Regions from separate parts of the Planococcus shenhongbingii genome, predicted to be linked through region 1. Evidence: riboswitches for the same ligand, from Rfam matches in the RefSeq annotation. Region 1 holds a riboswitch; each other region holds the start of a gene.
The links. Region 1 has a riboswitch for thiamine pyrophosphate ahead of QWY16_RS11240 (YkoF family thiamine/hydroxymethylpyrimidine-binding protein). Riboswitches for the same ligand answer to the same signal wherever they lie in the genome.
Positions count from the first base shown of each region.

Region 2: another riboswitch for thiamine pyrophosphate. It lies ahead of thiT (energy-coupled thiamine transporter ThiT); the one in region 1 lies ahead of QWY16_RS11240 (YkoF family thiamine/hydroxymethylpyrimidine-binding protein).
Region 3: another riboswitch for thiamine pyrophosphate. It lies ahead of tenA (thiaminase II); the one in region 1 lies ahead of QWY16_RS11240 (YkoF family thiamine/hydroxymethylpyrimidine-binding protein).

Region 1 is NZ_CP129235.1:2,277,068-2,280,159, reverse strand. Features, by position in the region: partial or broken gene QWY16_RS11255 (FMN-binding negative transcriptional regulator) at 1-506, opposite strand, end outside; partial or broken gene QWY16_RS11250 (GNAT family N-acetyltransferase) at 534-926, opposite strand; partial or broken gene QWY16_RS11245 (ECF transporter S component) at 911-1,195, opposite strand; partial or broken gene QWY16_RS11240 (YkoF family thiamine/hydroxymethylpyrimidine-binding protein) at 1,197-1,786, opposite strand; TPP riboswitch at 1,878-1,983, opposite strand; gene QWY16_RS11235 (L-lactate MFS transporter) at 2,473-3,092, shown strand, end outside.
Region 2 is NZ_CP129235.1:1,073,089-1,076,180, forward strand. Features, by position in the region: gene yxzF (small protein YxzF) at 8-142, opposite strand; gene QWY16_RS05235 (M20 family metallopeptidase) at 212-1,282, opposite strand; TPP riboswitch at 1,423-1,522, shown strand; gene thiT (energy-coupled thiamine transporter ThiT) at 1,619-2,194, shown strand; gene map (type I methionyl aminopeptidase) at 2,325-3,074, shown strand; gene QWY16_RS05250 (TspO-related membrane protein) at 3,091-3,092, opposite strand, start outside.
Region 3 is NZ_CP129235.1:3,535,290-3,538,381, forward strand. Features, by position in the region: gene thiD (bifunctional hydroxymethylpyrimidine kinase/phosphomethylpyrimidine kinase) at 1-30, opposite strand, end outside; gene thiM (hydroxyethylthiazole kinase) at 27-815, opposite strand; gene tenA (thiaminase II) at 817-1,500, opposite strand; TPP riboswitch at 1,654-1,757, opposite strand; gene QWY16_RS17160 (ABC transporter ATP-binding protein) at 1,793-2,923, opposite strand.

The DNA of each region.
Region 1 (3,092 bases):
GCTTAATTTGTTGGCGGCTTGAACTTCCTGCACCTTGATTTTAAATCCAACAATGCCTTTTAGTTCTTTGTACAGCAAAGCGGGGAGAGCGTGTCCCACAAAACCGGCTGGTCGCGGTGGTGCTCGTATTTTTCCAATAATTTGGCCAGGTCCTGTTTCAATTCATCCTCTTCTAAAATACGGGCGGGCCCATATAGATGGACAGCTTGGTAGTTCCATGTCGGGACATTTTCCTTTTCATACCAGGAAGAGAAGATGTAAGCATGCGGCCCCTGGAACATGACCAGCACATCTTCCGACTCCGCGAACGTTCGCCACTGCGGATTGCCGTATGCCATATGACCGGTAATATAAAAATCCTCGTCTTCTCTTGTGAATTGCAAGGGCAAGTAGCTCGCTAAAGGTCTTCCTTTTTTTGTCGTGACAAGCGTTGCGAACGAATTCTTTTGAACAAATTCCCTTATTTCATCAAAATCACTGACTTTATAAAATTTCGGAATATACATGCTGATCCTCCTATCGGTTGGTATTTGAAGTGGTTTGACCATGATCAAATCGACTTGTTCATCTTCGCCCATAAAAAAAGAGTGGGAGCCCGTCTGGACAAATCCTTTTTTCTGATAAAATGCGATGGCATTTTCATTGGCTTCCCAGACGCCGAGCCAAATATTCTTTTTCTCTAGTGCGTCAGCAATTTTAAAGGCTTCATTTAACAAAAGTTTACCCAGACCATGTTTTTGGAATCTCTGTTTGAGATAAATCCGTTCGACTTCAAGAGAATCGCTGTCCATTGTTTCAGTCTGGGCATCATCGGTGTTGAGCTTTAAGTAGCCAGCCACTTCTTCATTGAAATAAATAAAAAAGAACAGGGAAGAAGGGTTGGTTATTTCCTTTTGCAATTGTTCTAAGTTATAGGCCCTTTCCAAATGAGCCGCGGTCCGCCGGCATGGCCGAGCATGACTTCAATGGCCGGCGCCATCGTTTCCGGGAAAAGGGCTGCTCCCGGTTTGCGGATGATGTACATGGAAATGATCGAGACGATAAACCAAATGCCGAACATCCACTCATAGGCGATCGGCCCGATCAAGCCGGCCCACATATTGCCGAGGTGAATAAACAACAAGTAGACGATGCCAAACACGACGGCAAACAAACTCATTAACACAATTTCTTTCAGTTTCCATGACTTCAGCAACTTATTCGCCTCCGTGGGAAGGACTGTTGATGCTCATCGACGCCGTCATCACCAGATGGCGGTGCTGTTCGGAGCGGGCATTTGTGAACGCTTCGTCGTAAAAAGCAAATACATCGTGGATATCGCCGTGGATGCCGCTCGCGTATGCATGGAATCATTAAAGACGCCTTCCTGTTTGGCGCGGTCGACTTCGCGGTAAATGACCGCCATGTAATCCGGGTTGTTCATCGGATACAGCGCAAACTGCGAAGAGACGTATTGCTTCGTCTTATCCGTGTTCAGCAGCTCATCGTCCCTTTCCAAAAAGACGTCGCCTGACGAATCTCCGGAGCAGCCGATGGGAAATGTGCCGTTCAACGCGACATGTTCGCCGGTTTTGGCGGCATGCAGCGTCATCGCTTTGGCCACATTGAAAACGTGGATTTGCTTGCCGCGGATGACCGTCGACACGTCATCGGTGTGCATCCAGACATTCGATGTATCCGTGTCGTTCAACGCCCCTTTAATTACTTGAATAAATTCTCCGGTCATCGGGTGCAGCGAAAAGCGTAATCCGACAATCGGGCTGATACCGCATTGCAATGGTTCCATATTCCAATTCCTCCTCGAAAATTTGCACAAAAAAAGCCGCATCCGCGAAGATGCAGCCAGTTCTATAAATAAATTCAGGATAGAATCATTTCAGAAATGCGCCGCACTTCCTCACGCTAGTATTATCTGGATCGAGTTATAAGGGATCGAAGCTTGCGCTTGCATCTCAGCTATAATGGGCACCCCTAGTGCAGAAAACGGTATGCGGTTTTTGTGTTCGGGTTGTCCCGATGAGTTCAGTGTAAAAGAAGCCAAGAGGGCAGTAAAGGAAAGATTCGAAATTTAAATAACGGCCTCATAACGCCATGCAACCATAAAAAAAGATTTTTTGACACCAGGAGTCAACTGTATAAATTACTCAGACAAATCTTTAAGGTCTTATTTCAAAATAATAATTACAGTCAACAATCAATTAAATGACTGAGTCCGTATTTTCGGCATGCGAAGCAGAATATAAGAGGATGAAAGAGAAAATAACTGTTTCGGACACTAAATAAAATAAAATTATAAAATTTTGTTTGTTGACTTACTAGCCTTAGGGCGGCAAGGGATTGAGAAGTTAAAATTATTGTGTAATACTATTGATTCGGAATAATAGATTGTATTTTCTCTAAATTATGTGTATTATCTTAGAATCGCTTCAAATTTAGCGAGGCAGATTCACTATATAAGAAGGAGGTCTATATATGAAAGGTTCGAAAAACAGGTGGCTGATCGCGCTGGCAGCCATTGCCATTCAATTATCAATCGGAGCTGCTTATGCTTATAGCGTTTATACAACGCCAATCAGCGAAGAAATGGGCTGGTCTCCAAAAGAAATTACATATGCATTTACTATCATGATGGCGCTTGGCGGTCTGTCAGCTGCATTTTTTGGTGGATTTGTCGAAAAGAAAGGCCCAAGAAAATCCGCGATTCTGGCGGCGCTTCTGTTTGGCTTTGGACAGGCGGGAGCCGGATTCGCAGTTCAAATCGACTCGCTTGTCCTTTTTCTTCTAACATATGGTTTGTTGAGCGGCATGGGTCTGGGTGTCGGTTACATTGCACCCATTTCTACGCTAATCAAGTGGTTCCCTGACCGCCGAGGAATGGCAACAGGCATGGCCGTCATGGGCTTTGGCGCAGGCGCATTAATTACTGCACCTGTGGCAGCCAGCTTGATGAATTCAGTCGGCGTCAGCAACACGTTCTATATTTTAGGAGTCAGTTACTTTATCCTGATTATTCTCGGCGCCGCCTATATTGCACCGCCGCCTGAAGGCTGGATGCCAAAAGGGATGCAGCAAGCTATCGATTCCGGCAAAAA
Region 2 (3,092 bases), 1.2 Mb from region 1:
GTTATCTTTAACGTTTGGCCTGTGGAGTTTTGTATTGGCTGGTATTTCCGGTTTTTTTGCTTTTTTGCATTGCTTTTCGGATAATCGGATAAGCAACAGGTGCTATTTTAATAGCAGTTTTTACAATACGACTTATTTTCACAGCTATCTCTCCTATCATAAGTGAGGTATAAACTAGTTTCCCTTGTTTCTATTTTTATAAACCTAACCTTTAGGAATAGGCCAATGAAATAAGAACTTCCTTATACTCCTGGACACTGGAAAGCAGAACGAATTCTGCGTTGCCATGCCAGTCATCTCCGGCAGGGCCAAACTCTATAGCTCCTTCACCGCCGTTCACAGACGCATAATAACGGGTATCGGCAGCTCCGTGCTGGCCGAACAATACCGGCTCTTTGCCGGTCGTCTGTTTAATGGCTTTTTGCAAGGTTTGTATAAACGGATTCTCTTTTGAAGTGGTCAGAGCCGGCGTTGAACCGCTTGCCTTATATTCCATATCAAGATTTAAAGTTTCGGAAAGCTCCACCATTTGCCGGATGATTTCTTGTTTATCCTGCCCTGGCATAAAGCGGATATCATAAGACATATGACAGATTTCAGGAACTACATTATAGCGTTCACCGGCATTGATAATTGGCAGATTAACCGAAGGCTGTTCGTAATACTCCGTGGATTCTTTTCGGAATGGCAATTCTGCCATGGCGATGTGGAATTTCATGGCAGATTCAATGGCGTTGATGCCTTCCCAAGGCCGGCTGCCATGTGCGGGTTTGCCTTTGAAAGTCAAATCCATCCGCAGTATCCCTTTAGATTGCAGACCCACTTTCAAGCCGGTGGGTTCCCCGCAAATAACAAAATCTCCATGATAACCTTGATCCACTAGCCATTTTGACGTATTGCGCCCACCGATTTCTTCATCGGTGACGATATGTAATTGGACAATCTGATTAAGCTTGCCTTCATCTAACTCCACAAAAGCCTGCATCATGGCGGCAACTCCCGCTTTCATATCAGCAGCTCCGCGGCCGTAAACTCGACCGCTTTCTTCCATAGGAACAAATTGTTCGGCATGTCCGGGCACTACATCGACATGCCCGTTCCAAACAATCGTTTTGGTTCCTTGGCCTTTAATGGCTGTCAGCATCAAATAGCCATCGTTATTATGGACTGTGATATCTTGCCCGTTGTTTTTCAGCCAGTCAGCACAAAAAAGAAGGGCATCGTTCGCTCCCTGTTTTGTATCACTTTCGATTTTAATCAAATCCTTAAGCAGTTCAATCATTTTTTGGCAGCTTTTGTTCAGCTGCCTGCACCACCTTTCAAATTTTACAGTTATAAAAGTATACCCTAACGGTATAGCTTGAAACGATATTGCTTTAAAGCTGATTCTTGTGTACAATACAAGTGTTAGTGAAATAATGTATACACCACAAGGGGAGCTAATTGCTGAGAGTGAACATTTTGTTCTTACCCTTCGAACCTGTAAGTTAACACTTGCGCAGGGATGTGGATGGAAACCTGCCCTTAACGCGGCGCCAGGATCTATCCTGGCGCCGCTTTTATATGGTTTTTTTCTGCGGCCCTTCTGGTGATGTGCATAACACATAAGGAGGAAGTCATGAGAAATTTACGAGTTTTATTGATGGTGGAAATAGCGATTTTCGGAGCGCTAGGCTATGTTCTGGATTTTGTGGCGTTTAAAATGCCACAGGGTGGTTCCGTCAGCTTTGTAATGATTCCCATCGTCTTGATAGCATTTAGAAGAGGCGTTCTGGCAGGTGTATTAACCGGTCTTCTTATAGGCTTGCTGCAAATTGTCACAGGAGTCATTTCAGTTACTCCGCTGTCGTTTGGTTTTGTAGTGATGCAAGTGCTCCTGGATTATCTGGTTGCCTACGGAGTAGTTGGCCTTGCTGGGATGATGCGTGGAAGATATTTGCATGCTTACAGAGAACATCGCACTGGCGGCATGATTACTGCAGTAGTAATTGGGCTGTTTATTGGATCTCTCTTGCGTTATATTACCCACGTAATTACGGGCATCTTATTCTTTGGCATGTTTGCAGAAGGCAATGTTTTTATCTATTCAGCAGTTTATAATGCCACATATATGATTCCAGTATTTCTGCTTGCGGCTTTTGTCTGCTCGGCACTTTTTGCAGCTGCCCCTAAACTGGTAGATACAAAAGCTTAAATGGAATTACCGGGCTTTCTTAAAATAGCTATTGAGAGCATGTCATCAGCTTGTAAGAGGATTATCGTTATGATAGTCCTCTTTTCTTATGGTATAATTTTTGTTAGACAAGTTGAAAGAAGGGTATTAAATGATTGCCAATACAGAAAAAGATATTGAAATGCTAAAAAAAGCCGGCCGAATGGTCGCTGAAATTCGTGATGCGATGAGAGCTGCCACTAAGCCGGGCATCACCACAGAAGAACTCGATGAGATGGGCGGCCGAATGTTTGAAGAACTTGGCGGCGTCTCAGGCCCGAAATCAGAATATGATTTCCCGGGCTATACTTGCATCAGTGTGAACGAGGAAGTGGCACACGGCATGCCAGGAAAACGGGTCATCAATGAAGGCGATATGGTCAATATTGATGTATCAGGATCCTATGAAGGCTATTTTTCAGATACAGGTATTTCTTTTGTAGTAGGGGATGGACATCCTGAAAAAGAAAAGCTTTGTGAAGTAGCGGCTTCTGCATTTGATCGTGCTATGACAAAAGTCAAAGCTGGCGCAAAATTAAACCAGATCGGCAAAGCAGTTGAACGTGAAGCTAAACAGCAAGGCTTATTTGTTATCAAGAACCTGACTGGCCACGGAATTGGAAAATCATTGCATGAAGCTCCTCAGCATATTTTGAATTATTATGATGCTTGGGAAACTACTATTTTAAAAGAAGGAATGGTCCTGGCTGTAGAGCCGTTCATTTCGCAGAAATCCGAGCATATTGTAGAATCTGGAGACGGCTGGACGTTCATCACACCTGATCAGTCTCTCGTTGCACAAATTGAGCATACTGTACTTGTTACAAAAGGCGAGCCGATTTTACTGACGAAAATAGATTGATAAAAAAAAAGACCCCTT
Region 3 (3,092 bases), 1.3 Mb from region 1:
GCCGGCAATGGTCAATACTTGTGGAATCATCGTGGCACACCTTCCTTTTGACGGATTACATCGTCAATATCATTTTGTCCCATGGCATTCATTTGATTTAAGAAAGCGGTTTGGAAATCCCCTGGAAGCTCCGAGTGCGCGCTTGCCTGTTCACCGGCGATGGCATAATAGCGCATGGCTGCTGCCGCCGCTTCAAAGCTGTCTTCTGGATGCACTGTGAGAAACGCCGCCACGACGCTGCTGAGCAAGCAGCCGGTTCCCGTGACGGAAGCCATGACCCTATGGCCGAACGGTATTTCAGCCAGCCGTTTTCCATCAGTGATAATATCCAGTTCCCCGGATACCGCAACAATCAATTTCAATCTCTTCGCTGTATTCCGGGCCAGTTCATGAATATCCGCTTCGCCTTCGCCGGCATCGACTCCTTTAGCCTGCCAGTCGGCTCCAGCAATAGCCGCTAGTTCACCGGCATTGCAGCGCAGAACCGCGACATTCACTTCAGTGAGGATTTTATTGGCCGCAGCTGCCCGGAACGCTGTTGCCCCCACTCCGACCGGGTCCAACACGACCGGCACTCCCAGCGCGTTGGCCTTTTTCCCGGCAATCAGCATGCTGTTCAGGCTCTGGCTATTCAATGTTCCGATATTGAGCGACACGGCATCCGCCAAAGCAGCCAGCTCGGCAGCTTCTTCCGGCGCTTCTCCCATGATGGGCGAGGCGCCGAGCGCAAGCAGCCCATTAGCCTGGAAATTCGACACAACATGATTGGTAATGCAATGGATGATCGGTTTTTCTGAACGCAGTTTTCCCAGCATATTAAACACCTGCCTGTTCATATGTTTTGACTGTCCACGATTCCCGCACCCATGCCTGTTCCCAGAAATTCCATTCGAAATAGCTGCTGCGGCGGAAACGCTCTTTTAGTTCGGTGCGGCGTTTTTCCGGCAAGCCTTCTGCAAGCTGATTCATCCGCTCCATCTGCTCTTTAACCAAAGCGCCGAACTCCTCCGAACCGTAAGTAGCAATCCACCGGTCATAAATTGGATGATTGGGTTCAGCATTTTTCAGCCGCTCACCGATTTCAAAGTAAAGCCAGTAACAAGGCAGAATCGAGGCCACGACATCCGCCAAATCACCTTCAGACGCGCGGTACATATGAGAGACGTAAGCATAGGCGCTCGGTGAAGGCTCAAATTCTTCCCAATCACCTTCCGTGACGCCAAGCAGCTCCATAAACGACTCGTGCAAAGCCAACTCGGCAGCACATGTATGTTCCGAATGAAAAGCGAAGCGTTTTGTGGTCTCCAAATCGGTGGCTTTTACTGCTCCAATTGCCTGGACTTTGGCGAAATGAGACAAGTAATAAGCATCCTGCATAACGTAATGCCGGAATATATCCAGCGGCAGCGTGCCATCGGCAATCCCTTTTACAAACGGATGTTCAAAACTTGCCTGCCATAAATCATTGCATTCAATACGTACTTCTTTACAAAATGTCATTTCTCCATCTCCTTTTTAATGGTGTCCAGACTCCAGTGCCTAGCTCTTCGGGACATAAGTCAGAGCTGAACCGGCACTTCCACTATTGTTCGACAAATAAAAAACGCCGCTTTCCAGTAAAGGAAAGCGGCGTATGCAGTTAAAAAGGAAATAGCATGCGTTCCGCCACTTCCCTCCGCTGGTATGATCCAGATCAGGTTCAAAGGGTCCGAGCTTATGCTCGTCTCAGCCGATATCCGGCTCCCCTAGTGGTGTTTAATATTCAAGTTGTCAAAATCACTTTAACACAGATTCAGGAAACCGCAACCGGTTTTTCTGACTTTTCAGGTTTCACGCGTTCCCCGCTTGCCGGATCAAAGAAATGAACACGCGACATATCAAACGCAAGACGTGCAGTGTGTCCCGGCTCAATCGTTGTATTGGCATCCACTCGGGCAATGAATTCCTGGTCGCCGTATACAGCATAAATAATCGTTTCAGCACCCGTCAGCTCCGAAACGGTGATGACTGCGTCGATGTCGCTGTGTTTGATGCCTGTCAGATCTTCACTGTTGACATGGATATGTTCAGGACGAATGCCAAGCGTAATCGGTGAACCGTCATAGCCCTGGCTTTTCAGCATGCTCAAAGTTTCTGAAGGAATGTCGATGATCCGGTCTCCCATGACAAAAGCACCTTTTTCTAATTTGCCATCAAAAAAGTTCATCGCAGGCGAGCCGATAAATCCGCCGACAAAACGGTTGGCCGGGAAGTCATACACTTCTTTCGGGCTGCCGACCTGCTGGATGACGCCGCTCTTCATGATGACAATCCGTGTAGCCATTGTCATTGCTTCTGTCTGGTCGTGCGTCACGTAAATGGTCGTTGTTTTCAAGCGGTGATGGAGTTTTGCTATTTCAGCGCGCATCTGGACACGCAATTTCGCATCCAAGTTGGATAAAGGCTCATCCATCAGGAATACTTTGGCGTCGCGGACAATCGCCCGCCCAAGCGCAACCCGCTGGCGCTGGCCGCCTGACAGCGCTTTCGGTTTCCGGTCCAGGTATTCTTCCAGGCCAAGAATAGCCGCAGCTTCATTTACCCGTCTTTTGATTTCATCTTTTTTAAATTTGCGCAGCTTTAATCCGAACGCCATGTTTTCATATACCGTCATATGGGGATATAAAGCATAGTTCTGAAACACCATTGCAATATCCCGTTCTTTCGGCTGGACATCATTCATCCGTTTGCCATCGATGAAAAATTCACCATCTGTTATCTCTTCAAGTCCCGCAATCATTCGCAGAGTGGTGGATTTTCCGCAGCCTGAGGGACCGACAAAGACAATAAATTCTTCGTTTTTTATGTGAAGGTTAAAATCGGTTACGGCGGTAGCACCATTGTCATAGGTTTTCCCTAAATTATTAATCAGAATTTCTGCCATTATGCCTCTCCCCATTCTTTTTTACTCTTAATTATAAACAGTTTTCTGTATATTACAAATTGAAACCACAAATTAGTAGAGCCATACCCAGTCCATTTAGCGCTTAAACTCGGCAAAAATACCCATTGTCAGTATATTTTGATTACACTTTGAAAAGAAGGAGAAGTTG